2 regions of the Micromonospora sp. DT231 genome follow, and region 2 is predicted to be linked to the other one. Evidence: predicted binding sites of a transcription regulator. Region 2 holds the regulator's gene; the other holds the start of a gene.
What was found. Region 2 encodes HspR, which represses chaperone genes until heat shock. Its sites were predicted from a motif close to TTGAGTNNNNNNNACTCAA; they were not measured.
Positions count from the first base shown of each region.

Region 1: lon (endopeptidase La) is a predicted target of HspR. The motif match lies at 4,804-4,822, and genes of this name have one in related genera.

Region 1 covers NZ_JBNCNO010000019.1:6,099-20,207, reverse strand. The annotation lists gene ACPXBU_RS32255 (DEAD/DEAH box helicase) at 1-461, shown strand, start outside; gene ACPXBU_RS32250 (right-handed parallel beta-helix repeat-containing protein) at 562-1,767, opposite strand; gene ACPXBU_RS32245 (DoxX family protein) at 1,913-2,317, opposite strand; gene lon (endopeptidase La) at 2,450-4,780, opposite strand; gene ACPXBU_RS32235 (response regulator) at 4,944-5,585, shown strand; gene ACPXBU_RS32230 (histone-like nucleoid-structuring protein Lsr2) at 5,727-6,074, shown strand; gene ACPXBU_RS32225 (hypothetical protein) at 6,202-7,446, opposite strand; gene ACPXBU_RS32220 (hypothetical protein) at 7,730-8,611, opposite strand; gene ACPXBU_RS32215 (hypothetical protein) at 8,774-8,965, shown strand; gene ACPXBU_RS32210 (Asp23/Gls24 family envelope stress response protein) at 8,962-9,279, shown strand; gene ACPXBU_RS32205 (DUF6286 domain-containing protein) at 9,281-9,808, shown strand; gene ACPXBU_RS32200 (hypothetical protein) at 9,805-10,365, shown strand; gene ACPXBU_RS32195 (helical backbone metal receptor) at 10,485-11,210, shown strand; gene ACPXBU_RS32190 (TerC family protein) at 11,253-12,212, opposite strand; gene ACPXBU_RS32185 (FKBP-type peptidyl-prolyl cis-trans isomerase) at 12,496-12,888, shown strand; gene ACPXBU_RS32180 (STAS domain-containing protein) at 13,273-13,659, opposite strand; gene ACPXBU_RS32175 (SMP-30/gluconolactonase/LRE family protein) at 14,060-14,109, shown strand, end outside.
Region 2 covers NZ_JBNCNO010000002.1:354,450-368,558, reverse strand. The annotation lists gene ACPXBU_RS06555 (DUF4178 domain-containing protein) at 1-38, opposite strand, end outside; gene ACPXBU_RS06550 (hypothetical protein) at 211-591, opposite strand; gene clpB (ATP-dependent chaperone ClpB) at 717-3,308, opposite strand; gene ACPXBU_RS06540 (TetR/AcrR family transcriptional regulator) at 3,394-4,038, opposite strand; gene ACPXBU_RS06535 (epoxide hydrolase family protein) at 4,124-5,260, shown strand; gene ACPXBU_RS06530 (hypothetical protein) at 5,446-5,709, opposite strand; gene ACPXBU_RS06525 (winged helix-turn-helix domain-containing protein) at 5,992-6,213, shown strand; gene ACPXBU_RS06520 (cation:proton antiporter regulatory subunit) at 6,375-6,875, shown strand; gene ACPXBU_RS06515 (cation:proton antiporter) at 6,881-8,095, shown strand; gene ACPXBU_RS06510 (GNAT family N-acetyltransferase) at 8,084-8,542, opposite strand; gene ACPXBU_RS06505 (hypothetical protein) at 8,715-9,146, shown strand; gene ACPXBU_RS06500 (hypothetical protein) at 9,277-9,471, opposite strand; gene ACPXBU_RS06495 (heat shock protein transcriptional repressor HspR) at 9,608-10,048, opposite strand; gene dnaJ (molecular chaperone DnaJ) at 10,079-11,260, opposite strand; gene grpE (nucleotide exchange factor GrpE) at 11,346-12,104, opposite strand; gene dnaK (molecular chaperone DnaK) at 12,153-14,015, opposite strand.

The sequences.
Region 1 (14,109 bases), on a different contig from region 2:
GGGTGATCGTGGAGACGCTCACCGACGAGTTCGACCTGATGGAGGTCGCCCTCGCCGCCGTGAAGCTGGCCCACGAGGTGACGTCGCCGGGCTCCGACGACGAGGAGGAGATCCCGCAGGTGCCGGTGCGCGGTCCGCGCGAGGGTCGACCGGAGAGCGGCGGCCGGGGCGGCGACCGGCGGGGCGGAGGCCGGCCGCGCTCGGGCGGCGGCAACACCGTCCAGGTCTTCGTCGGCCTGGGCCGGCGGGCCGGGGTGCGCCCGCAGGATCTGGTGGGCGCGATCACCGGGGAGACCGGGATCCGTGGCCGGGACATCGGCTCGATCGAGATCGCCGACCGGTTCTCGTTGGTGGAGGTGCCGCAGGGCGTGGCCGACGAGGTGATCTCCGGGTTGCGGCAGAGCACGATCAAGGGCCGCAAGGCGACCGTGCGCCGCGACCGCGGGGGCGACGAGCGCTGAGCGCACCGCCGGCCTGAGCGCGCTGCCGGCGACCGCCGGGGTACGACGGTCGCCGGCGCTGCGGGTCATTGGTGGGCGGTGACCGCGCCGCCCACCATTCCTACCCGATGTTCCCGCTGACCACGTTGTTGGCGCCGACCAGCGAGATGCCGCCGGAGGCGTGATCATAGGCCCGCATCACGTTGTTGCTGACGATCCAGTTGTTGCTCGTGCCAACGGTCACGATCGGGCGGTCCTGCCGGGGGGAGGCCGTCGAGTCGGAGTAGATCTGGTTGCCGATCACCTGGCACAGGCCGGAGTCTCTGCCGCGAATCCCACTCTCACCGTTCTCGTGAATGTCGAGACCCATGATTCGAGTCCGCCCCGACGAGAAGACGCCAATGCCGTTGGAGGCGTTCCGCCACAGCCGGCCGCCGATGAACTGGTTCCCCCAGACCTGCCAGAGGTCGGCTCCGTTTCCGGTGCCGCCCGTGCCGTTCGACTCCAGGTAGACGTTCTGGAAGATGTTCCGGTTCGCGCTGTTGCGCAACTCGACGCCGTTGCCGACACAGCCCCAGACGTGCAGGTTGTCGAACATGCACGCACCATCGTGCAGTCGTAGGCCGGTCTGGCATTCGCCGACCCAGACGTTGAGGAACTCGTTGTCGTAGGCCCAGGCGTTCACGAAGATGCCGATGCCGGCGCCGTCCTCGATATTGACGTCGGTGATCTTGTTTGCGTGGGCGCTGGTGCTCTCACCCGTGCCGAGGAACTCGATGGCGTGGCTGCCGGAGTTGCTGAAGTGCAGGTGGTGGAACGTCGACCGGGGACGCCGGACGGTCAACAGCACGCCCGAGGTCCGCATGCCGTAGAAGTGCACGTTGGAGATCTGGTTGTACGTGCCCGACGAGATGAGGCGGCCGGTGTAGCCCGGGGCTGGCTGGATGATCGCCGCGCCGATATTCTCCCCGGTCCAGGTCAGGCTCGTCGGGAACTGGACCTCCGACCCGAGGCCGAGTCTGCCCACCGGCTGAAAGATCTCTCCGCCCTCGGTCGGCAGCAGACTCAGCGCGACGGCGACCTTCGCCGCCTCATCGCTGCCGTCGAGCAGGCAGCCGACCCGGGGGTCGCGCAGACTGAGAGCGGCCTCGCGTACCACAGCCGCCCCGGTCGGTTCCGCCCTCGCTGCCGTGGGCAGCGTCGCCGCGACCGCGGCACCCGCGCCACCGGCGAAGAGCGCCCGCCGTCCCAGCGCTCGGCCCACCGGCCCTGGCCGCTGCGGCATCGCCGACGGCACGACACCGGAGGGGCTCACGTTCGATTCCATGTCTCTCCCCCGCTAATTGATCACGTCGAGCAGGGGCCGACCTTATCGGCGATCGCCGACGCGTGGGGGGCGCCGGCGCTGCCGGCGACGAGCGCTGACACGCCGCCGGCGACCGCCGGGGTACGACGGTCGCCGGCGCGGTGGGTCAGAAGGAGTACGGCCCGAACCGGCCCCACGCCACCACGGCGGCGAGCACGAGCAGCACCGCGCAGGTGATCGCGCCTTGCAACTCCGTACGACGCTGCTCCGCCGTGTCCTGCTTCTTCCTGTCGCGCAGGTGCACGAGGATGCCGCCGATCATGACGATGACCAGCCCGGCGGCGGCGAGCGGGGTGAGCACGGTGGCGATGTCGGCGAGCGGGGGCAGCACCAGCCCGACGGCGGCCAGCAACTCGACCGCGCCGAGCGCCTTGACCTGGGTCGGCGGGACCGGGTCGACCCACCGCATCAGCTCGCGCAGCTTGTCCTTGGGTTGGGTCAGCTTGGCGAAGCCGGCGCCGGCGAAGACGGCGGCGAGCAGGATCTGGATGATCCAGAGCACCAGGTTCACGGGGGTTCCTCCAGGGGACCGCCTCGCGGCGGAGAGGTAGTTGAGGATTCAAGCGAGACAGTAGACCTCCCCCCGCGTACCAAAGGACCCCCGCCGTCTCCGAAGACGGCGGGGGTCCTTTTTCGCGCAGCGTCAGACCGTGAAGAGGGCCGGACCGTCCAGCGCCTCGACCTCGGCCGGGCGCAGCGCCAGGGCGAGCACGTCGGCCACGTCGGCCAGGGTGTGCACGGTCAGCGCCTCGCGCACCTCGGTCGGCAGGTCGTCCAGGTCGGGCTCGTTACGCGCCGGGATGATCACCTCGGTGAGGCCGGCCCGGTGTGCGGCGAGCAGCTTCTGCTTCACCCCACCGATCGGCAGCACCCGACCGGAGAGCGTCACCTCGCCGGTCATCCCGAACTCGGGGCGCACCGGCCGGCCGGTGACCAGCGAGGCCAGGGCCGTGACCATTGTGATGCCGGCGCTCGGACCGTCCTTGGGCACCGCGCCGGCCGGGAAGTGGACGTGGATCCGGCGTCCCGCGAGAGCGTTCGGGTCGATGCCGAACCGCCGCCCGTTGGAGCGCAGGTAGGAGAGCGCGATCTGCGCCGACTCCTTCATCACGTCGCCGAGCTGGCCGGTCAGGGTCAGCCCCGGCTCGCCCTCCATGCTTGTCGCCTCGATGAAGAGCACGTCCCCACCGGCGCCGGTGACGGCGAGGCCGGTTGCCACGCCGGGCACGGCGGTGCGCTCGGCCGACTCCGGGGTGAACTTCGGTCGCCCCAGGTAGCCGGTGAGGTTGTCCTTGTCGACGCGTACCGGGGTCGGGTCGGTCGCCAGCGTCACCGCCACCTTGCGCAGGATCTTGGCGAGGCCACGTTCGAGCTGCCGGACTCCGGCCTCCCGGGTGTACTCCCCCGCGATCAGCGCGAGAGCGTCGTCGGCGACGCTCACCTCGTCGGCGGTCAGCCCGGCCCGCTCCCGCTGCCGGGGCAGCAGGTGGTCGCGGGCGATGGCGACCTTCTCGTCCTCGGTGTAGCCGTCCAGGGTGACCAGCTCCATCCGGTCCAGCAGCGGGCCGGGGATGGACTCCACCACGTTGGCGGTGGCCAGGAACAGCACGTCGGACAGGTCCAGGTCGACCTCCAGGTAGTGATCCCGGAAGGTGTGGTTCTGCGCCGGGTCGAGCACCTCCAGCAGGGCGGCGGCCGGGTCGCCGGCGTAGCCGGCGGAGACCTTGTCCACCTCGTCGAGGAGCACGACCGGGTTCATCGAGCCGGCCTCGCGCAGCGCGCGGACGATCCGGCCGGGCAGCGCGCCCACGTAGGTGCGCCGGTGACCGCGGATCTCCGCCTCGTCGCGGACGCCGCCGAGCGAGACCCGGACGAAGTTACGCCCGAGTGCCCGCGCCACGGACTCGCCGAGGCTGGTCTTGCCCACTCCGGGAGGGCCGGCGAGGGCGAGGACCGCGCCGGAGCCGCGACCGCCGACCACGCCGAGGTTGCGCTCGGCCCGCCGGTTGCGCACGGCCAGGTACTCCAGGATGCGGTCCTTCACGTCGGCCAGGCCGGCGTGGTCGGCGTCGAGCACCGCCCGGGCCGCGGCCAGGTCGGTGTTGTCCTCGGTACGCGTGCCCCACGGCATCTCCAGCACCGTGTCGAGCCAGGTGCGGATCCAGCCCGCCTCCGGTGAGGCGTCACTGGCCCGCTCCAGCTTGCCGACCTCGCGCATGGCCGCCTCGCGGACCTTCTCCGGCAGCTCGGCGGACTCGACCCGGGACCGGTAGTCGGCCGAGCCGTCCGGCTCGTCCTCGCCCAGTTCCTTGCGGATCGCGGCGAGCTGCTGACGCAGCAGGAACTCCCGCTGGGACTTCTCCAGCCCCTCCCGGACGTCACTGTTGATCTGCTCGGTGACCTCCTGCTCGGCCAGGTAGTCCTTCACCCAGCCGACAAGCAGCTCCAACCGGGCGGTGACGTCCGGCGCGGCGAGCAGTTCGGTCTTCTGGTCCAGGGTCAGCCAGGGCGCGTAGCCGGCCGAGTCGGCCAGCTCGGACAGGTCGGTCATCCGCTCCACCGCGTCGATGACCTGCCAGGCGCCCCGTTGCTGGAGCACGGAGGTCACCAGGGCGCGGTACTCGCGGGCGAGTTCCCGGGCGCGGCCGGCGGGAGCGGGTTCGTCGAGTTCGGTCGCCTCGACCCAGAGGGCGGCGCCGGGGCCGGGCACGCCGGAGCCGATCCGGGCCCGGGACAGGCCGCGGATGACGGCGGCGGGCTCACCCTCGGGGAGCCGGCCGACCTTCTCGATGGTGGCGACGACGCCGACCGGGCCGTACTCGCCGTCGATGCGCGGCACGGCCAGCAGCTTGCGATCGCCGGTCGCCCGTGCCGCGTCGATCGCGGCCTGGGTGGTCGGGTCGAGGGTCACCGGGATGACCATGCCGGGCAGCAGCACGGCGTCGGTCAGGGGAAGTACCGGAAGAGTTGCCATCGAACACCTGCTATCGCGTTGAGTTGAGCGTGTCTGGCTCAAGTAACAAAGCGTTCCCCTTGTTCCGGACTGTGACCCAGGCCACTCCAGGGAGGGTTCCGGCAGGCTCCCCTCGTTCGGTGCGTACCCGCATGATCGGCACCCACCGGGGAACGGCGCAGACATGCCGGGAGACACCACCATCCGACTCGTCGTCGTGGACGATCACCCCCTTTTCGTCCGCGGCCTCGAATCGCTGCTCCCGATCACCGGCGCGGGCCGCGCCGAGGTGGTCGCCTCGACCGGCGACGCCGCCTCCGCCGCGACGCTTGTCGGCCGCTGCCGGCCCGACCTGGTCCTTGTCGACCTGCACCTGCCAGCGCCGGGTGGGATCCGGGCGGTGGCCGCGATCCGGCGGGCCACCCCACGGGTACGGGTGGTCGCGATGTCCGGCGGCGTCGACCCCGCCGCGGCGCTGGAAGCGCTGCGGGCCGGGGCCGAGGGGTTCCTGCCCAAGACCAGCGAACCGGAGGAACTGCTGCCCCCACTGCTGGCCATTCTCGGCGGCTGGGCGGTGCTCCCGGCCGAATTGTTACGTGCCATGACGCGGCCCACGCACGCCACCTCGGTCGACCTGGACGGCGAGGAACGGCGGCTGCTGCGCGCGATCGCCGCCGGCCGCAAGACCGTCGACATCGCCGAAGAACTGCACGTCTCGGAACGGACGGTGAAACGGATGACCGCCGCGTTGCTGCGCAGGCTGCGGGTGTCCAACCGGGCCGAGGCGGCCGCCGTGGCCGGGCACACCGGCCTGCTCCATCATTGAGGCTCCGCCATCGGCACCGTTTCACGGTTTTTTTCGGTAACGGAATCGCGACGCGCCGAATGGGACGCTTATTGTTGCGGATTACCGGGGTGATAGGTCAGACTTTGGACACATCCCGCCGCACACAGGGAGTAATCGGCAATGGCGAGAAAAGTAATCACGGTCCTGACCGACGACCTGGACGGCGGCAAGGCCGACCGGACGGTCGAGTTCAGTCTCGACGGAGTGGCCTACACGATCGACGTCTCGGACGAAAATGCCGGCGTCTTGCGTAAGGCACTGGACCCCTACATCAATGCGGGTCGGCGGATCGGCCGCGGTCCGGTGGAGAGCGCCCGATCGATCCGGAGGCCGGGGCGACCCACCGGCGCCGGAATGGATCGGGAGCAGAACCGGGCCATCCGGGAATGGGCCGTCAAGAACGGCTACAAGATTTCCGAGCGGGGCCGGATCCCGGTTGAGGTCGTCGAGGCGTACAAGGCGCGCTGACGCGCGAGTTGCCGACGGGGTCCCGCTGTGACGGCGGGGCCCCGTCGGGTTGTCCGGCACCAGAAACGACGGTGGCCGGTCACCAGGGCCCTCGCCCGGGTGACCGGCCACCGCCGGTCGAGGTCGGTCAGTTGACGTCGATGCGTACCGAGTCGAACGCGGGCGTCTGGTTGGCCCGCTCCATCATCGGCAGGCGGTGCGAGCCGTCACCGGCCCAGACGGAGCACTGCGCGGTCCCCGCCTCCGGCAGGCCCGGAATCTGGATCGTCACCTCGTCGGGCTGGGCGCCACCGCGACCGTCCTCGGTCGCGACGAAGAAGGCGGGCACCTCCTGCGGCTCCGGCGGGGCGGTCAGGCTGTCCAACATCCGGCACGCGGTGTGGAAGTGACCCCGGACCAGGCCCTGGGCGTTGAGCAGCGAGCTCTCCACGTAGTAGCCGCCCTGACCGGCGGCCAGGAAGCGGTCCCGGACCAGGTTGCGGGTGCTGACCCGCAGGGTGAACGCCTGGTTGCGGCCGACCTGGTCGGGGAACTGGGTGATCAGCAGGGACGGGTTGTTGGCGGCGGCGCCGACCTCACCGAACTCGGTGCTCACGCAGCGGTTGCCGATCTGGAAACCGTCGTGCGGCTGGAGCCGGCTCTCGTCGCAGTCGTTGGCCAGCACGCCGAGCCCGGCGCCCGGGGCGTTGCCGCCACCGTTGTTCCCGCCACCGTTGTTGCCGCCACCGGGGGTGGTGGTGGGTGAGCTGCCGCCGTTGTTGCCGGTGGGCTGCACCTGACAGTCGGCGAGCTGCGCGAGGCCCTGCGGCCGGGGTCCGACCCGGTCGATCGCGGTCGTGATCCGGTCCAGCACCGCGCGCCGCTTGCCGGCCAGCGGTTGGAGGATCGCGTTGCGGATGAACGCCTCACCCTTGTTGCCCTCGGCGGCCAACCGGCGGTCCGCCTCGGCGATCTGGGCCTGCAACTGGGCGAGACCGCGGTCCACCTCGGCCCGCGCCTGGGCCGGCACCTGCGGCAACTTCGCCGTCACGTCCGGACAGGCGATGGCCGTGCCGGTGCCCACCGTGCCGTCCTTGCCGTCCTCGCACTCGGGGACCGATTGCTGCCCGTCACCCCAGTGATTACGCACCCAACGACCGTTCTGCCAGGTCCGGCTGGTCGAGGCGCCGCCAGCCGGCGCGGTCGAACCCGGGCTCGGCTCCACGCACTGCCCGGCGACCGGACGCGGCTTATTTGTCCGCCGGTCCTGGGCCGACGAAATCTGGGTCACGGCGACGACTCCGCCGAAGACCACGAGCGTGCCGACAACGGCCAGCAGACGCTTGCTCCGCGCGTTGCCGGATGACCGGCGCGCCCGTGTGGACCTGCGCATCGAATTGCTCTCCTTCTCGATCCGGTAGTGGATTCCTGCCCTCGGCGGACCGACGGATGTGAGAGGGCACGCCACGGCGGTGAGCACCGTGACCTACCCGGGTAATGCGTCGATGGCCGACGATGCCCTTTCCGCACCGTCTCCCGCGCCCGGGGGCGCGGATGGGGAGATCCTGTTCATTCGCGCAGGAGTACGGGACGGCGACCGGGAAGGTTCAACCGTCGCGCAGGAAATTGCCCAGACCGGATCCGGAGCCGGTGTCAGCAGGGAGAACGGGCGTCGGTCAGTCGACGCAGAGGTGGTCGAAGGCGAATCCGCCGACCAGTTCGGCACGGCGTCGACTCAGCGCGACGATCTGCGCGGTCAACTCGGCGCGCGGCAACAGGTCCGTTCCGGCGTTCGCCCGCAGCCGCTCCCCGACCGCGACGGTGGCGAGATCCTCGGCCAGTTGGGCCGCGTCGATGCCGCAGGAGAAGCGCTGCTCGGTCACCGCGACCCGCTCGACGAGGCACGCGTCGGGGCGGACCTGCACCCAACTCCACCCCTGCGCCGTCCCGTCGGCCCAGCGCACGTGCAGGCCGCGCACGATCGGGTCGGCCACCCGTCCCGCCACGTACGCCTCGACCGCCGCCGCGCGGGTCAGCGCGCCCAGGTCGTTGACCTGCCCGGTGCGGCCGTCGGGCAGTCGACCGAGGATGTCCCGGAAGCCCACCGGGGCGTGGTCGTCCCCGTCGGCGGTCACTCCGGCGGCGCCCGCCGCGTAGGCGCGCGCGTCGATCACGTAGTCCACGAGGCGTCGGCCGTGCTCGGCGGCCCGCAATGTCGACGATCCGATCCGCAACACGGGCAGGCCGGCGGCGGCGCTGACGGCGTCGGTGAGTCGCTCGGCACGCTGCTGCGCCGAGCCGGCGGGGGCCACCGGGCCGATCTGGACGGCGACGATCACCCGGCCGGTGTCGGCGGCGCAGACCACGACGTCGAAGCTGGCACGGCTGGCCGAACTCCACTGACTGCCGGTGACCCCGGGCGGCCGACCCTGGACCAGATCGCTGAGCCGGCGCGCCGGATGGACCCGGTGGCCGGCGCGACTGAGCGGCATCTCGCTCCCGCCGTCGGCGGGCAACGCCCGCAGCCAACCCCGGTCGTCGCTGCCGATGCTCGTCATCTGCCTGATCCATCCGCCGGTCGGTCGAGCCGCGCCGAGTCTAGGTGGTCGATCATGGGACCCCGAGTTTAGATGTGACCGGGATCACAGGCGACCGACGTTCCAGGGGCAGCCGGCGGGTGTATCCAGCGAGCGCCGGTACCGGACCGGCCGGAGGTGACCATGTCGCGACAGCAGTTCGGCTTCCTCGCCGGGTTTCTCGCCGTGGCGGTCTGGGCGCTCGCCGGCATCGGCGTGGCCGCCCTCGCCGTACTCGCGGGCCTGCTCGGCTGGCTCGTGGTCCGAGTGCTCGACGGCGACCTCACGGTGACCGGCCTCGGCGACCGCCACACCGACCCGCGGCGGCGCCGATGACCACCCGCCCCGCCGACGCCGCGGAGGTCACGCGGATCGCGGTCCGGGCGGCCGGCCTGGTACCGGGCGTGTCCGTCGTCCGTCCGGCGGAGGTCCGCCTCGACGACCGATCCGTCGGACTCGACCTGCACCTGATCACCTGGTACGGGCACAGCGTGCCCGCCATCGCCGAGACGGTCCGGGCGGTGGTCGCCGACCGGGTGGCCGCCAGCACCGGGCTCCACGTGGCGATGGTGACAGTCACCGTGGACGACCTGCTCGTCCCGGGCGTCGACGTCTCCGCCCCCGCGACCGTGTCCGCCGAGGGCGGCTGAGGTGCGCAGCGTCAACCGGGTCGCCTCGCTGCTGCTGGCCACCGTCCTGCTCGTCGGCGGGGCGCTGGTGGCCGCCCAGGCACTGCTCCTCGCCCTGGACCGGCCGGTGCCGCTGGAGCCCACCGGCTGGCTCGACGCCCTGAGCGGCGCCCGGTGGCGCGACCCGGGCGTCCAGGCGGTGGCCGGCGGCGCCGTCCTGCTCGGCCTGGTCATCCTGGTCGCCCAACTGCGCCCCTGGACGCCGGTGCGGTTGCGCACCGACCAACACGACGGCTGGCACCTGCACCGGCGCAGCGTGGAGCGGCGGCTGGCCGACGCCGCCGGCGCGGTGCCCGGCGTACGCCGGGCCCGGGTCCGGGTCCGGGTCCGACGGCGCGGCGGCCAGTGGCGCCCCCGGGTGCGCGCGACCGGCGACCCGGCGGCCCGGCCGGAGATCGAGTACGCGGTGCACCAGGAGTTGCACCGGCTCACCGCGCCACGCTCCGGCCCCGTCGACGTCCGGCTCCAACCTCGCCGGCGGCCGGCATGACGAACGCCGCGCACCGCCTGTTGTGGACCATCATCGCGCTGCTGCTCGTGGCGGTCGGCGGCGCGGCGCTGGCGGCCGGCCACGGCACCCTGCCCGGCGCCGACGCACGGGCGGCGGTGCTCAGCGCCGGGCTGCTGGAGCGGTGGCGGCTGGCCGCGCCGTGGAGCACCCTGGCCGCGGCGGTCGGCGGGGCACTGCTCGCCCTGGCCGGGCAACGCCTGTTGGCCCGGGAGGTGCGGCGGCCCGCCGGTACGCTGCGCGGCACCCTGAGCCACCCCGGGCGGCGACCGGGCCGGACCCGGCTGGCCACCGACGTCCTCACCGACGCGCTGGTCCGCGACCTGACTGGCAATCCCGGGGTACGCCGGGCCCGCGTCGTGCTCACCGGCGAGCCGCCGCGCCCCGACGTGTGGATCCGGGTGGACCTGACCGCCGACGCGGCGACCGCGGGCGTCCGCGAGCACGTCCGCGCCGCCGTCCGCCGGTTCGCGGCGACGACCGACTGCCAGCCGGCGCACCTCGACGTGACCGCCCACATCGAGCCGGTCCGACCCTGACCCACGCCGAACCGGGCCGACGCCGAACCGGGCCGACGCCGAACCGGGCCGATCCTGACCCGCGCCGGGCCGGGCCGGCATGATCGGGGCGGGGACCGGTGGCGGACGGAGGTGCGCGGGTGCGGGTGGTGTCACTGGTGCCCTCGCTGACCGAGGCGGTGGCGTTGACCCTGCCGGGGCTGCTGGTCGGAGCCACCGACTGGTGCAGCCACCCGGCCGGGCTCGACGTCGCCCGCGTCGGCGGCAGCAAGTACCCCGATCTGGACCGGGTCCGCGCGTTGCGGCCAGATCTGGTGCTGCTGAACGTCGAGGAGAACAGCCGGGCCGACGCCGAGGCGCTGCGGGCGGCCGGTGTGCCGGTGCGGATCACCTACCCGCGTACCGTCGCGGGCGCACTGACCGAGCTGGGCGAGCTGCTGGCCGAGCTGGGTGCGCCGGCCGAGCCGGACTGGCTGCGGGCCGCTCGGCGCTCGTGGGCCGCGCCGCCCCGACTGGCGCCGCCCCGCCGCGCGGTGGTGCCGGTCTGGCGTCGACCGTGGGTGGTGCTGGGCAGCGACACGTTCGCCGGTGACGTGCTGCGCCGGCTCGGCGTGGTCAACGCCTACGACGAGCACCCCGAGCGCTATCCCCGCCCGCCCCTCGCGGAGCTGCGCGAACAGGAGCCCGACCTGGTGGTGCTACCCGACGAGCCGTACCGGTTCACCGCCGAGGACGGGCCGGAGGCGTTCCCCGGCGTACCGTGCGCTCTGCTGTCCGGTCGGCACCTCACCTGGTACGGACCCTCCCTGGCCGATGCGCCCGCGCTCCTGGCCGAGCAGCTGTCTCGACCGGTGGTGATCGACTGACGCGGGCGGCCCGGCGGCTCAGCGGCCCGGCGGCACAGCGGCTCAGCCGTCGACGCCGGGGCGGCGCGCCGCCACGACGCTGGCCCCGATGGAGACCGCCAGGGTCAGCACCACCACCGCGAGGGTCGACCAGACCGGCAGCTTGCCCACCGGCGTCTCGGCGAGGATGAGCTTGAGCCCCGCGAAGCCGAGCAGCAGCGCGAGACCGTAGCGCAGGTAGCCGAACTGGCGCAGCAGGCCGGCGAGGCAGAAGTAGAGGCTGCGCAACCCCAGTACGGCGAAGGCGGTCGCCGTCCAGACCAGGAAGGTGGTCGTGGTGATGGCGAGGATCGCCGCCACCGAGTCGATGGCGAAGACCACGTCCGTGGCCTCGATGGCGACGAGCGCCACCAACAGCAACGTCGCCACCCGCCGGCCGGCGACTCGGGCCGTGAACCGATCGCCGTGGTACCGGGCGTCGGTGGGCACCAGCCTCCGAAACAGCCGCACCACGACGTTGCGTTCCGGGTCGACGTCCGGCTTCCCGCGTACGGCCAGCCGCCAACCCGTCCAGATCAGGAAGGCACCCAACACGAACCCGGCCCAGGCGAGCCGGTCCAGTAGCTCGGCGCCGGCGAGGATGAACAGCAGGCGGAAGACGAGCGCCCCGACGACACCCCAGAACAGCACCTTGTGCTGATAGCCCGACGGCACTCGGAAGTAGCCGAAGAGCAGGGCGAAGACGAACACGTTGTCCACCGAGAGCGCCTTCTCCAACAGGTAGCCGGAGAAGTACGCGACGGCCGGGTCACCCCCGAGGCCCCACCAGAGGACCACCCCGAACAGCAGACCCGCGCCGATCCAGATGGCGCTCCACAGCAACGCCTCGGGTAGTTCGATGACGTGGTTGTCCCGGTGCAGGAGCACGTCCACGGCGAGCAGTACGGCGATCAGCGCGCTGGTTGCCGCCCAGGCCCACAGCGGCACCGGGACCGTCGCCTCAGCCACCGACGCCCTCCGCATCGACCACGGCCACCGCCCGACACCCCACCCGCCGGCTGTGTCGAGCCTAGGCGAGCGCCCTCGGTCCAGACCGGGGAAGTCGGATCCGTCCGCCGATCTTGCACTTTCTGTCGACCTTTTGTCGAGGAAAGGGGCTTATGCCAGGGCAGAAAATGCAAGATCGACGCGGCTTGGGGTGGGTGTGGGGTCGGGGGTGGGCGGGTCTGCCGCACATCGGTGGGGGGTGATCCGGCAGGATCGACGGTGACCGGACACATCAACCGACACGGCAGGAGATCCCCGCATGAACCAGGCAGCAGGCGCCCGATCCGGCAAGCCCGAGGTGGGTCCGATCGAGGGTGCGCCGCCGGCCGACCTCGTGATCGAGGACATCACCGTTGGTGAGGGACCGCAGGCCGCACCGGGCCAGCTCGCCAGCGTGCACTACGTCGGCGTGTCGCACTCCACCGGCGACGAGTTCGACTCGTCCTGGAACCGGGGCGAGGCGTTCGAGTTCCCGCTCGGCGGCGGTCAGGTCATCGCCGGCTGGGACCAGGGCGTCGTCGGCATGCGCGTCGGCGGCCGCCGCCGTCTCACCATCCCGCCCCACCTGGGGTACGGCGACCGCGGTGCGGGCGGCGTCATCAAGCCGGGCGAGACGCTCGTCTTCGTCGTCGACCTGCTCGGCGTGCGCTGACCGATGCACCGGGGGTCGTCGGCACACGCCGACGACCCCGCGGCGGACCAGGATCGCGGGATTGCGCGACGCACGCCGGCGGCGCCACGGCGGGCAGGGATCGCGGGACTGCGCGACGCGCGCCAGCGGCTCAGGATCGCGGGACTGCGCGGCGCACGCTGGCGGCGCCACGGCGGGCCGGGATCGCGGGATTGCGCGGCGCACGCTGGCGGCGCCACGGCGGGCCGGGATCGCGGGACTGCGCGGCGCACGCTGGCGGCGCCACGGCGGGCCGGGATCGCGGGACTGCGCGGCGCACGCTGGCGGCGCCACGGGGCCGGGATCGCGGGATTGCGCGACGCGCGCCAGCGGGTCCGCGGCGGACGCGGATCGCGCGGGCCAGGGTCAGGCGGCCAGTTGCAGGTGTGCCGGATCGACCGCCGGGCGACGGGCGGCCTCGACGATCCGGGCCGGCTCCAGGATCGGCATCACCCGGTGCAGGCCGGTGGCGCGCAGCACACGGGCCACGACCGGGCTCGGGTCGATCAGGACCAGTGCGCCACCGCACGCCCGAACACGCAGGTGTGCGGCGAGCAGGGTGCGGACGCCGGCGGCGGAGAGCAGCCGCAGCCCGGACAGGTCCAGCTGAAGCACCGGACGGGCCGGCACGGACCACAGCGCGGACCGGAACGCGGCCACCGTGGCGATGTCGACCTCGCCGGCCACCCGCACGAGGACCATCTGGTCACTCACGTTGACCTGCACGTCCAGCCGGTCGCTCCGCTCACCCATGCCGAGAAATCTAGTCGCCCCCACCGACAGTTTCGGCCTCCGGCGGAGTGATTCCGGGTACGCCCAGGGTCTTACCCCGAGGTACCCCTCATCCCCCTCGGGGTGCAGGCTCGGGGCCCTGCTCCGCGCCTCGCCGCGCCCCGCCCGCGCCGCGCCTCGCCGCGCCCCGCCGCGCCCCGCCCGCGCCGCGCCTCGCCGTGCCTCGCCGCGCCTCGCCGTGCCTCGCCGCGCCGCGCCGTGCGTCACCTCGCCTCGCCCGGCGCGCGCCACCCGGCGGGCCGGGCCGTGATCGACTCCCGTTCGGTGAAACCGGGGCATCCGGAGGAGCGGGATGCCCCGACATCACGGATACCGTGTTGATCATGGGCGACGGTCGGCGTCGGCGGTGGAGAATAGGCCGATGGTGATCCCTCGGCCCCGGCCGCCCCGGTTGATCCGTCCCGTCCGCGA
Region 2 (14,109 bases):
GCAAGCGCCACCACCAGGTACGTCACTGACCTGCCCACCCGACCATCTCCCCAGGTACCTCGGCGCAGACGGTAACAATCCTCGGCTCCGGTGCGACCCGTACCGTGACCGACAGCTCAACTACCGACGGCAGTCGCGGCATCGCCTGTTGTGCACGATCGCACTGTGGACGGCCGGGTGGGCGGTGGTTCGTCCGTGTCCGCAGATGGATCAAGATGTGGCGAGCCGTTGGCTGGCGTAGTTGCCAAGGGTTTCGCGGCCCATCACACAGCCGACGAATGTGGTGAACTCGGTCGGGTCGTCCCGTAACGAGGTCCAGGCTGCTCGGGCCGCCGCCGGGTCGAGCCGTTCCAGCAGCGTGGCCGCGTACGCCCGGCCGGCGGGTGTGCCGTCGGCCAGCACGCGGTCGAGCTGCCGGCGGACCTCGTCGGGATGGTCGTCGAGCGCGGCCTCGACAGTGTGGAACGCCTCCGTCACCGGCAGCAGGGCCCCGGCGATGCCAACCCCACCGAAGGCGAGCGTGTCAGCCGCGACCAACGTGTCGACGGCTGCACCAAGGTCCCGCTCCCACTTCTTCCCAATCCCAAACATGCTCCAACTCTTTCCCCACCCACCCCATTTCGACCCCGGTGATCATGAAGTTATTGTCCCGACACGCCGTGCAGTCGGGCAACAACTCCATGATCAACGCAGGGAAGCAGCCGGGGTGGGGGTGGTTAGGCGGGGGTTACCGTGAGGGTGTTGGGTTCTGGGGACTGGTCCACCTTCACCGTTTGGCCGTCGCGGATCTGGCCGGACAGCAGGGCCTTCGCCAACTGGTCTCCGATCGCCGTCTGGACCAGCCTGCGCAGTGGGCGGGCTCCGTAGATCGGGTCGTAGCCGTGCTCGGCCAACCAGGCCCGAGCGGCATCGGTGATCTCCAGGCCGAGCCTGCGGTCGGCCAGGCGCCGCCGCATCCGGTCCAGCTGGATGTCGACGATGGTCCGCAGGTCGTCCCCACGCAGCGAGGCGAAGACCACGATGTCGTCCAGCCGGTTGAGGAACTCCGGCTTGAAGTGCGACCGGACCACCGCCAGGACACCCTCCCGGCGCTGCTCCTCGGCCAGCGTCAGGTCGCCGATCACCGACGACCCGAGGTTGGACGTGAGGATCAGGATCGCGTTGCGGAAGTCCACCGTGCGGCCCTGGCCGTCGGTGAGCCGGCCGTCGTCGAGCACCTGGAGCAGCACGTCGAAGACGTCCGGGTGGGCCTTCTCCACCTCGTCGAGCAGGATCACCGAGTACGGCCGGCGGCGCACCGCCTCGGTGAGCTGGCCGCCCTCGGTGTAGCCGACGTAACCGGGCGGGGCACCCACCAGCCGGGCGACCGAGTGCTTCTCGCCGTACTCGCTCATGTCGATGCGGACCATCGCCCGCTCGTCGTCGAAGAGGAACTCGGCGAGGGCCTTCGCCAGCTCGGTCTTGCCGACGCCGGTGGGGCCGAGGAAGAGGAAGCTGCCGGTCGGGCGGTCCGGGTCGGCGATGCCGGCCCGGGCCCGGCGGACCGCGTCGGAGACCGCGCCGACGGCCTCGGCCTGGCCGACCACCCGACCGCCCAGCGACTCCTCCATCCGCAGCAGCTTGGCCGTCTCGCCTTCGAGCAGCCGGCCGGCGGGGATGCCGGTCCAGGAGGCGACCACCGCGGCGATGTCGTCCGCGCCGACCTCCTCCTTGAGCATCGCGCCGTCGGCCTGGAGCTGGGCCAACTCCTCCTCGGCCTGCGTCAGCTCGACCTTGAGGGCGGGGATCCGGCCGTAGCGCAGCTCGGCGGCGCGCTCCAACTCCCCGTCGCGCTCGGCCCGCTCGGCCTCGCCGCCGAGACGTTCCAGCTCCTCCTTGGCCGTGGAGAGCTTGGTGATGTGGCTCTTCTCCGTCTGCCAGCGCTCGGAGAGCACGGTGAGCTGCTCGCGCTTGTCGGCCAACTCCTTGCGCAGCCGCTCCAACCGTTCGGCGGAGGCCGCGTCCGGCTCCTTCGCCAGCGCCATCTCCTCGATCTCCAGCCGGCGGACCGCCCGCTCGATCTCGTCCACCTCGACGGGCCGGGAGTCGATCTCCATCCGGAGTCGGGACGCGGACTCGTCGACCAGGTCGATCGCCTTGTCCGGCAGGAACCGGTCGGTGATGTAGCGGTCCGACAGGGTGGCGGCGGCGACAAGCGCGGCGTCGGTGATCCGTACGCCGTGGTGCACCTCGTAGCGCTCCTTGAGCCCACGCAGGATGCCGATGGTGTCCTCGATCGTCGGCTCGCCGACAAGCACCGGCTGGAAACGACGCTCCAGCGCCGGGTCCTTCTCGATGTGCTCGCGGTACTCGTCGAGCGTGGTGGCGCCCACCATCCGCAGCTCGCCACGGGCCAGCATCGGCTTGAGCATGTTGCCGGCGTCCATCGAGCCCTCGCCCTTGCCTGCGCCGACGACCGTGTGCAGCTCGTCGAGGAAGGTGATGACCTGCCCGTTGGAGTTCTTGATCTCTTCCAGGACGGACTTCAGCCGCTCCTCGAACTGGCCCCGGTACTGCGCGCCGGCGACCATCGCCCCGAGGTCCAGCGAGATCAGCTTCTTGTCGCGCAGCGACTCGGGCACGTCACCGGTGACGATCCGCTGGGCGAGGCCCTCGACGATCGCGGTCTTGCCGACGCCGGGCTCGCCGATCAGCACCGGGTTGTTCTTCGTACGCCGGGAGAGCACCTGGATGACCCGGCGGATCTCGGCGTCCCGACCGATCACCGGATCGATCTTGCCGTCCCGGGCGCTGGCGGTCAGGTCGACGCCGTACTTGGTCAGGGCCTGGTAGGTCTGCTCGGGGTCGGCGGTGGTGACCCGGCGGTCGCCACCGCGCACGGTCGGGAAGGCCGCGACCAGGGCCTCCTCGGTGGCGCCTGCCGTCTTCAGCGCACCGGACACGGCCCCACCCACCCGGGCCAGGCCGGCGAGCAGGTGCTCGGTGGAGGTGTATTCGTCGCCCAACGGCCGGGCGATCTGCTCGGCGGCGCCGATGGCGTTGACGAACTCCCGAGCCAACGTCGGCTCGGCGATGCTCGAACCGCGGGCGGCCGGCAGGGCGTCGACCGCGCGCTGGGCGGCCCGGCGCAGCTCGGCGGGGTCGGCCCCGACGGCGCGCAACAGACCGGTGGCGGTCGAGCCGTCGGTGTCCAGGAGTGACAGCAGCAGGTGCCAGGGCTCCACGGTGGCGTGGCCACGCTGGTTGGCCAGCGCGACAGCGCCCGTGATGGTCTCGCGGCTCTTGGTGGTGAGTCTTTCGGTGTTCATGGGCTCCCCCGGATCGGCGTTGTCCACTGAGAAGGACACAACCAGAGTTGAGCGTATTCCACTCAACCTTAGCGCGTGACGCCCATCACTCCCGAGGACGCCACCGCCAGTCGAACTCCCCGGCCGCCGGAGCCGGGCCGGGCAGCGGGTCCGCGTCCGGCGCCGTCGAGAGACCCGCCAGCAACACCGCGAGCTGCCGGCGGCGCAACTGCCCGGTCCGCTCCGGATCGGGTACGCGCACCGCCGCGCACGACTCCAGCAACAACCCGAGATCCGGTACGACCACGTCGGGGCGCAGCCGACCGCTGGCGCGGGCCCGTTCGAACAGGGTCGTGGCCAGCTCGTTGGCGCGCATCGCGTCCCGGCCCATCTCCTCGGTCGGGGTGAAGGTGCCGGCCAGGTGAACGGTGAGCGAGTGCACGTCGGCGTCGACCACCCGGGCCAGAAACCCGGCGAACGCCGTCCAGTCGTCCGGCTCGGCGAGGGCCGATTCGGCCTCGGCGACGTACCGGCGCAGCCCGTCGTGGCAGAGCTGACGCAGCAGGTCCTCCTTGCCCGCGTACCGCCGGTAGAGCGCACTGATGCCGACGCCCGCGCGTTCGGCGACGGCGGCGATCGGCGCCTTCGGATCGTCGAGGAAGACCGCACGTGCGGCTTCGAGGATGACCTCGTCGTTGCGGGCGGCCTGGGCGCGGCGACCGCCAAGCGTCTTGCCGGAAGTCGTGGACATGCCCCCAGCCTAGCAGTGGAACGGATCGTTCCGGTCTGCTACTGTGATTACAGAACGAAACATTCCGTTCCGAAGGAGTTCCGAGATGACCGGCACCGCGATCCGCCCGTTCCGCGTCGAGATCCCGCAGACCGACCTCGACGACCTGGCCGCCCGGCTCGGCCGCACGAGCTGGCCCGCCGAGCTGCCCGGCGCGGGCGACGCCTACGGGATGGGCACCGATCGGGTGCGTGCCCTCGTCGACAGGTGGCGCGACGGGTTCGACTGGCGCGCCGTCGAGGCCCGGCTGAACGCCCACCCCCAGTTCGTCACCGACATCGACGGCGAGCAGATCCACTTCCTGCACGTCCGGTCGTCCCGGCCGGACGCCACCGCGCTGGTGCTCACCCACGGCTGGCCCGGCTCGGTGCTGGAATACCTCGACGTGATCGCCCCGCTCACCGAGCCGACCGACCCGGACGCGCCGGCCTTCCACGTGGTCATCCCGTCGCTGCCCGGCTTCGGTTTCTCCGGCCCGACCCGCAGCGCCGGCTGGAACCGGTTCCGCATCGCCCGCGCCTGGGCCGAGCTGATGAACCGCCTGGGGTACGACAGCTACGGCGCGGTCGGCAACGACGCCGGCTCGATGGTCGCGCCGGAGGTGGGCCGGATCGACCGGGAACACGTCCTCGGCGTCCACGTCACCCAACTCTTCTCGTTCCCCTCCGGCGACCCGGCCGAGTTCGCCGGGCTCTCGGAGGCGGACCAGGCCGCGCTCGGGCACCTCCAGTGGTTCTACGAGAACAAGTTCTCCTTCAACCAGGTGCACAGTCAGCAGCCGCAGACCCTGGCGTTCGGCCTGGCCGACTCGCCGGTCGGGCTGCTCGCCTGGAACGCCCAACTGTTCGACGAGAGCCTGGACGCCGACTTCGTCCTGGCCAACGTGGCGCTCTACTGGTTCACCGGCACGGCCGCCTCGGCGATCCGGCTCTACTGGGAGGACGCGCACGCCGGCGAGCCCCCGACCGAGCCGACCACCGCACCGACCGCGCTCGCCATGTTCCCCGGCGACTTCCAGTCCATCCGCCGCTTCGCCGAGCGGGACCACGCGAACATCGTCAGGTGGACGGCGTACGAGACGGACGTCGAGGGCCGCGGTGACGTCGGCGGTCACTACGCCGCCCACCAGGCCACCGAGGTGCTGGCCGCCGACATCCGCGAGTTCTTCGCCAGCCTCCGCTGACCACGGCGTGCCCAGGTGCCCGCACCCGCTCGGCCGGGGCGGGCACCGGCGCGTCCGGCCCCGACGCGCAGCGCGTCCGGCCCCGGCGCGGTTGATCCACTCGCCCTTCAGGAAGTCGGGGCATCCGGACCGCCAGGACACCGCGACATCCTGAAAACCGAGTCGATCACGGTCTTGTGCGGCCCCTACGCGCCGATTCGCCGGGGCAACCGCGCGGTGCACGGGGTTTCGTGGTCGGCGCGGAGCACGCAGCGACGGCCACCGTCCAGCCGCCGGTCGCAGAAGACCCAGTGCCGTACCCCTTGGTCGTCCTCGGTCGAGACGGTGATCCCGCCAAGGTCGATCCGGGCGAGAAAGGCCAACGACCGACCGGCGGTCCGCCCCAGCATCTTGGCGCGGGCCAGGTCGGGCGCGGATATCGGCAGGTGGATGACGAACCGCCCGCTCATCGCCACCACCCTCGGCCCACCATCAGCGGCGCTCCTCTCCTGGGGGTCGGGCGCTGACACGGCCGTTTACCCGAGGGGAGCACACGGCCGCGCCAGCGGCAACGCGGACGACCCGGCCGAGGAGGCCGGTTGCCTACCAGGCTTTCCACACCCCGAGTGCCCGCCCCGCCAACATGCAATGCAAAGCATTGCAGGACAAGCAGTGACCATGCTTAGCACGCGAAGTGTTGGCTCACCCGCCGACCGCATGGGAAGATCTTGGGGCCTACCAGGAGTTGCCCCATGCCCCGAGTTTCGGACCGCCAACGAATCGCGCAGGACATCCGCGACAAGATCGCTTCCGGCGAGTACGCGCCAGGCGACAAGCTGCCCTCGTTGCGTGAAATGACCGAGCACTACGGCGTGTCCGCCGAGCCGGTCCGTTCAGCGCTGTTGATCCTGCAGGCCGAGGGTCTGACCGAAGGGCATCAAGGCAAAGGCACCTACGTAAGCGACCCGAAGTAGATCCACTCGCCTTTCAGGAAGTCGGGGCGTCTCGCCACGTTGGATACGCCGACTTCAACGAACCCGAGTGGATCACGACCCTTGCACTGCGCCGGGGCCGCCCGACGGGTTGCCGTCCGTCCAAGATCTGCGCTTTGTTCACCAAGCGGTAGCCTTAGCCTGTGCGAGTACGTGTCGAGCAGACCGCCCTACCCGGGATCGGGGTACGTCACGATCTGGTGACGGAGTCCGGACGTCGCCTGGGCGTCGTCTCCCACCGCAACGGCCGCCGAGATCTGGTCCTGTACGACCCGGACGATCCCGACTCCTGCCAGGCGGACATCCCGCTGACCGACGACGAGGCGGAGGCGCTGGCCGACATCCTCGGCGCGTCGCTGATGCTCGGCCAGCTCTCCGGGCTGCGTGAGCAGGCCGCCGGTCTGCTCACCGAGCAGATCGCCATCTCGGCCGGCTCGCCGTACGTCAACCGCAAGCTCGGCGACACCAAGGCGCGTACCCGCACCAGTGCCTCCATCGTGGCGGTGCTGCGTGAAGGCGAAGTGATCGTTTCGCCACTCCCCTCCTTCCGCTTCGCAGCCGGCGACGTGGTGGTCGTCGTCGGGACCCGCAGGGGTCTCGACGGCGTGTCCGCCATCCTCGCCGACAGTGACCCGGACGGCTGAGGCGGATGCACGACTCCACCACACTGCTCGTCGAAGTCGGCGCGCTGCTGCTGCTGCTTGGTGTCCTCGGCCGGCTCAGCCGCCGGGTAGGCCTCTCACCGATCCCTCTCTACCTGCTGGCCGGGCTCGCGTTCGGGCACGGCGGGTTGCTTCCGCTCGCCGCCAGCGAGGAGTTCTTCGCCGTCGGCGCCGAGATCGGCGTCATCCTGCTGCTGGTGATGCTCGGCCTGGAATACTCGGCCAACGAGCTGGTCGGCAACCTCCGCTCGGCGGCGCCGGCCGGGCTGATCGACGGCCTGTTCAACGCGCTGCCCGGCGCGGCGTTCGCCCTGCTGCTCGGCTGGGACTGGGTGGCCGCCCTGGTGCTCGGCGGCATCACCTGGGTCTCCTCCTCGGGGGTGATCGCCAAGGTCCTCGCCGACCTGGGCCGACTCGGTAACCGGGAAACTCCGGTGATCCTCTCGGTCCTGGTCATCGAGGATCTGGCGATGGCGCTCTACCTGCCGCTGGTCACCGCGGTACTGGCCGGCACCGGCCTGCTGGGCGGCGGCATCGCACTCGCTGTCGCGGTGGGCACCGTGCTGCTCGTGCTGGTGGTCGCCATCAGGTACGGCCACCTCATCTCGTCCGCCCTGTCGGCGAAGGACCCGGAGGCGCTGCTGCTGGGCGTACTCGGTCTGACCCTGCTGATCGCCGGCCTCGCGGCGAAGCTGCAGGTGTCGGCGGCGGTCGGCGCGTTCCTGGTCGGCATCGCGCTCTCCGGCCCGGTGGCGCACCACGCCACCGAGTTGCTGTCCCCGCTGCGGGACCTGTTCGCCGCGGTGTTCTTCGTCTTCTTCGGCCTGGTCACCGACCCACGGGACATCCCGCCGGTGTTGCTGCCGGCGCTCGCGTTGGCAGTTGTCACCATGGCGACGAAGACGCTCACCGGCTACCTCGCGGCCCGCCGGGTCGGCATCGCGGAACCCGGTCGGTGGCGGGCCGGCCTGGCACTCGTACCTCGCGGTGAGTTCTCCATCGTCATCGCCGGGCTCGCGGTGGCTGCCGGGAGCGTCGAGCCGCGGTTGGCGGCGCTGGCGGCGACGTACGTCCTGATCACAGTGGTGACCGGGCCGATCCTCGCCCGGCTGCCGGACTTCCCGTGGTTCAAGCGGTGGCTGCGTAACCGCGCGGCGGCCCAGCGGCGGGAGTCGACCCCGGTCGTCGACTCAGTGCACTGAGCTCCACCTGAAGGCCGCGGCCGCGTGGGTCGCACCCTCGCGGAGGTAGAAGCGATGCGCCTCGGTCCGGGCGAGGCCGGACTCCAGGAAGACATAGTCGGCTCCCTGGTCGTGCGCCCACGCCCTGGCCGCCGCCAGGAGGCGGGAACCGACACCCCGGGAACGCCACTCGGGGTGCACGGCGAGATCCTCGATCGAAGCCCGACGGCCGAAGCGCACCGAGAGGATGTCCAGGTAGACGCTGGCCACGCCGACCACATGATCCTCCTGCGATCGCGCGGCGAAGAGCGCGGTGTTCTCGTGGTCGAGTACCCGCGCGGTGCGCTCGACGGCGCGGTCGCGGTCCCAGTCCGCGGGACGGCTGCCGGGAGGGGCGAAGAGCCACTCCAACCCCGAGACGAACTCGGCCTCGGCGCCGCGCCGCAACCGTCGTACGTGGATTGTCATAGGAGCATCATCGGCAACGCCGTCGATGCCGTGAACCCGGCCATGCCAACGGTTGCGGAATTGCTCCTCGCGGGTACTACCGCAGCACCCGACGGCGGGTTACCGTTTCGCCCCAGCAGCCAGGGTCCGTAGGCAGCGTTGCCACACGCGGGCGAGAGCGGAAGGTTGGCCGGTGAGCGTGCAGGAGTCGACGTTCCACGGCTTCGCCAACCCCGTCGATCCGAGTCCGGCGGAGTTGCGAGCTTGGGCGTACAAGCCCGATTCGGTGCCGTTGGCTTCGATGCCACCCGACTGGGACCTGTTGGTCTCCGGCGACCGGCTGGTGTTGACCCTCTTCGAGTTGGCGATGGATCCGACCTGCCCGGCGCGGCGTTTCGCGCTGCACTGCCTCTACATCTACGCGGCCGACGGCATCCGGACGAACTTCCGCGCCCATCCCAAGCGCCGCTTCCGCAAGCTCGTCGAGCAGGCCGAGCGGGACGGCGACGAGCTGATGAAGATCTGGGCGCACAACGGACGGGTGCTGCTGGCCCGCCCGGACCTCTTCGTCTACCGGGACTGGTGCGAGGGCGGCCTGGTCCGCGAGAACCGCCGCCTCGGCTGAGGGCCGGCCCGCACTCTGACGGCGAACGGGCCGGGACCCCCGCCACGGTGACACCGCGTCCCGGCCCGCGCTCTGACGGGCGAACGGGCCGGGACCCCCCGTGGGTCCCGGCCCGCACGTCGGTCACCGGTCAGTCCTGCTTGCGCTCGGTTTCGGCTCGGCTCTTGTCGCCGCCGTGGTCGCCCTGTTCGGCGAACCGGCCCTCGACGACCCGGTCCCGGTAGGTCCCCTCGGTCACCTTGTCGAACTTCTTGCGGACGGTCTCGGCCAGGTCTTCCAACCGTTCTTCCGTCTGCTGGGCGACCTTCTTCGCCGGTTCCGCCATCGCTCCCCCTCGCCATGCCGGTAGGTCCGTATTAAGCCGATTGGACCCGTATCGACAGGCTAACCGAAGCGGCCCGGACCGCGCCGGGGAATCCGGTGCGGTCCGGGCCGAGGAAAAGCTCCGGGTGTGTGGCAGGTCAACGATCGGGAGTACGACGGGGTCGCCAGACCACGAGCGCGGTGGACGTGCGATTGGTCGGCACCAGATCCCGACCCGGAAAGCGGGCGAGGGATTCCAGCTCGGCGACCCGCCGGTACGCGGCGTCCAGCTCCGCCTCCAGCCGGGCCACCCGCTGCTGCGCCTGCTCCAACAGCCGCTCCAGCCCGATGATCCGCTTGACGCCGGCCAGGTTGATCCCGTCGTCCTGGCTGAGCCGCTGCACCTCGCGCAGCAGCACCACGTCACGGACGCTGTACCGACGCCCGCCTCCAGCGGCCCGGCCGGGCTGCACCAGCCCCAGCCGGTCGTACTGGCGCAGGGTCTGCGGGTGCATCCCCGCCATCCGCGCCGCAACCGAGATCATCAGCACCTTGGCCTCGTAGGCAGGGTCACCCGAACCGAGGAACTCGCCCGACATCCCGCTCACCTCCGCGTCCCTTCCACCGGACTAACTGACCCGACGCACCCGCGCCTCGAGATGTTCCCGGGCGGCTGGCGGGCTCTGCTCGGCGAACGCCTCCAGCGCGGTGCGCGCTTCGTCGGACAACCGGGCCGGCACCACCACGTCCAACGTGACAAGCAGGTCGCCGGCCTGCCCGTCGCGGCGCACCACACCCTTGCCCCGGGCGCGCAACACCCGCCCGCTGGGCGTACCCGGCGGGACCCGCAGGGTCACCGCGCCGTCGAGCGTGGGCACCCGCAGGTCCGTGCCGAGCACGGCCTCCGCGAAGGTGATCGGCACGCTCAACGTCAGGTCGTCGCCGGTACGCCCGAACAGCTCGTCCGGCCGAACCTTGACGTGCACGAACAGGTCACCAGCCGGGCCGCCGCGCTCGCCTGGCTCACCGCGCCCGGTCAGCCGGATGCGCTGACCGTCGGACACGCCGGCCGGGAAGCGCACGTTCATGGTGCGTGTCTTCGTGACACCGCCGCTGCCGTGGCACTCGGGGCACTTCTCCTCGACCACCGTGCCGACGCCCTGGCAGTTGCGGCACGGCTCGGAGAAGCTGAACGACCCCTGGTTGCGGGTGGTCACGCCGGCACCGTGGCAGACCTGGCAGGTCCGCGGTTGGGTGCCGGGCTTGGCCCCGTTGCCGTGACAGGTCTCGCAGACGCCCGGCGCGCGCAGCGTCAGGGGCAGCGTCACCCCGCGTACCGCGTCGCCGAAGTCAATTGCCACCTCGGTCTCCACGTCCCGGCCACGGCCCGGGCCGCGTGGCGCCGCCTGCCCACCACCCTGACCACCCGTGAAGATCGAGCTGAACAGGTCCTGGAAGCCGGCGCCTCCGAAGCGGCGGTCGCCGCCCCCGCCGCCGCCGAACATGTCGGAGACGTCGAAGGGCATGCCGCCCGGTTGACCCGCGCCGCGGGCGCCGCGCCGGAACGCGCCCGAGCCGAACAGCGAGCGCATCTCGTCGTACTCGCGACGGCGGCCGGAGTCCGACAGCACGTTGTACGCCTCGGACGCGGCCTTGAACCGCTCCTCCGCCTTGGCGTCGCCCGGGTTGTGGTCCGGGTGCGACTCCCTGGCCACCTTGCGGTACGCCTTCTTGATGTCATCGGCCGAGGCGGCCTTGTCCACGCCGAGCACGGCGTAGAAGTCCTTCTCGATCCAGTCCTTGGAACTCACCGGTCCACCCCCTCTCGACCGTCGCGGCCCGGCCGTCTCGCCCACCGACGCGCGGTGGGCGAGACGGCCCGGTCACTGCTTCGCACTATTCCGGGTCCGCGACCGCGACAAGCGCGGGGCGCAGCAGCCGCTCACCGAGCTGGTAGCCGCGCCGCATGACCTGTACGCAGGTCGGCTCGGTGACCTCGGCCGAGGTCTGGTGCGCGACCGCCTCGTGGCGGGTCGGGTCGAACGGGTCGCCCTGTTCGCCGAAGGCGTTCAGGCCGAACTTGCCGAGCGCGGTGGTGAGCTGTTCCGCCACCGTGCCGAACGGCCCGACCAGGTCGCCGTGTTCCCGAGCCCGGTCCAGGTCGTCGAGGATCGGCAGCAGTGCGGCCAGCACCGAACCGGTCGCCTGCTCCTGCACCAGGTTGCGGTCGCGGTCGACACGCTTGCGGTAGTTGGCGTACTCCGCCGACACCCGCTGCACGTCCCGGGTCCGCTCGTCCAACTCAGCCCGGAGCGCCTCCAGCTCGGCGCCGAGCGACGTGCCGGGGCCGGCGCCGTCCACCGGCTGCGCCGGGGCGTCCACCACCGGCGGGCCGGACGGCTCCGGACCGTCGGTGGCGTTGACCTCGACCTCGATCTCGTCGACCACGACCTCGGCGTCCTCGACCAGGCCCTCGGCCGGCACACCGGTCTCCGCGTCAGCGGCGGTGCCCTCCGGCTCCGCCGTGTCGACGAGCTTGCGCTTGTTGCGGATGACGACCCGCTCCCCGTCGCCGGTGGTCGGCTCCGTGGGCGCGGAGCCACCCGGCGTCGACCCGGTGTCGCTCGGGTCGGCGGCTCGTGGCTTCTGCGTCATGCGGCTACCCCATCCCCTTCGCCGTGGACACGTGTTGGAGGCCGACGGTCACTTCTTGCCGTCCTCGTCCACGATTTCCGCGTCGACCACGTCGTCGGCGCCGCCGGACTGCGGGCCCGGCTGTGCGCCGGCCGCACCCGGGCCGGCCTCGCCACCCGGCTGCTGACCCTGCTCGGCCTGAGCCGAGTAGAGCAGCGACCCGGCCTCCTGGGAGACCTTCGCCAGCTTCTCGTGGGCGGACTTGATCTTCTCGATGTCCTGACCGCCGAGGGCACCCCGCAGCTCACCGAGCGCCTCGTTGAGCTGCTCCCGGTTTTCACCGGGCAGCTTGTCGCCGCTCTCGGCGAGGAACTTCTCGGTCTGCCACTGCAGCGCCTCGGCCACGTTGCGAGCCTCGGCGTCGTCGCGGCGACGCTTGTCCTCCTCCGCGTGCTCCTCGGCGTCCCGGCGCATCCGCTCGATGTCGTCCTTCGGCAGCGACGAGCCGCCGGTGATCGTCATCTTCTGTTCCTTGCCGGTGCCCAGGTCCTTGGCGTGCACGTTGACGATGCCGTTGGCGTCGATGTCGAAGGCGACCTCGATCTGCGGCACGCCGCGCGGCGCCGGCGGGAGGCCGGTCAGCTCGAAGGTGCCGAGCTTCTTGTTGTAGGCCGCGATCTCCCGCTCGCCCTGGAAGACCTGGATCAGCACCGACGGCTGGTTGTCGTCCGCCGTGGTGAAGACCTCGGAGCGCTTGGTCGGGATCGTGGTGTTGCGCTCGATCAGCTTGGTGAAGATGCCGCCCTTGGTCTCGATGCCCAGGCTCAGCGGGGTCACGTCGAGCAACAGGACGTCCTTGACCTCACCCTTGAGCACACCGGCCTGGAGGGCGGCGCCGACGGCGACGACCTCGTCCGGGTTGACGCCCTTGTTGGGGTCGCGGCCGGTGAGCTGCTTGACCAGGTCGGTCACGGCGGGCATCCGGGTCGAACCGCCGACCAGGATGACGTGCTCGACGTCGGAGATCTTGATCCCGGCGTCCTTCACGGCCTGCTCGAACGGGCCCTTGCAGCGGTCCAGCAGGTCCTGCGTCATCCGCTGGAACTCGGCGCGGCTCAGCGTCACGTCGAGGTGCAGCGGGCCGGCCGCGCCGGCGGTGATGTACGGCAGGTTGATGTTCGTGGTGGTGGCGGCGGACAGCTCGATCTTGGCCTTCTCGGCGGCCTCACGGAGGCGCTGGAGGGCCATCTTGTCCTGACCGAGGTCGATGCCGTGCTCACCACGGAACGTCTTGACCAGGTGGTCGATGATCCGCTGGTCCCAGTCGTCGCCGCCGAGGTGGTTGTCACCGCTCGTCGACTTGACCTCGATGACGCCCTCGGCCAGCTCCAGCAGAGAGACGTCGAAGGTGCCGCCGCCGAGGTCGAAGACCAGGACGGTCTGCTCCTTGGAGCCCTTGTCCAGCCCGTACGCCAGGGCGGCCGCGGTCGGCTCGTTGACGATCCGCAGCACGTTGAAGCCGGCGATCTCACCGGCCTCCTTGGTGGCCTGCCGCTGGCTGTCGTTGAAGTAGGCCGGAACGGTGATCACCGCGTCGGTGATCTGCTCGCCCAGGTACGCCTCCGCGTCCCGCTTGAGCTTCATCAGCGTCCGGGCCGAGATCTCCTGCGGGGTGTACTTCTTGCCGTCGATGTCGACGGACCAGTTCGTGCCGACCTCGCGCTTGACCGAGCGGATCGTCCGGTCCGGGTTGGTCACCGCCTGGCGCTTGGCGACCTCACCGACGAGCACCTCCCCGTTGCGGGCGAACGCGACGATCGACGGGGTCGTCCGCGAGCCCTCAGCGTTGGCGATGACGGTGGGCTCACCGCCCTCGAGAACGCTGACGCAGGAGTTCGTCGTGCCGAGGTCGATACCGACCGCACGTGCCATCTTCGCTTCCTCGCTTCGTAAGGTTGTGCAGGTGACGGGCACTGCCCGTGGCTGCTTGGCGGACACCGCCCGCAGCGGGCCCCACCACAAGTTG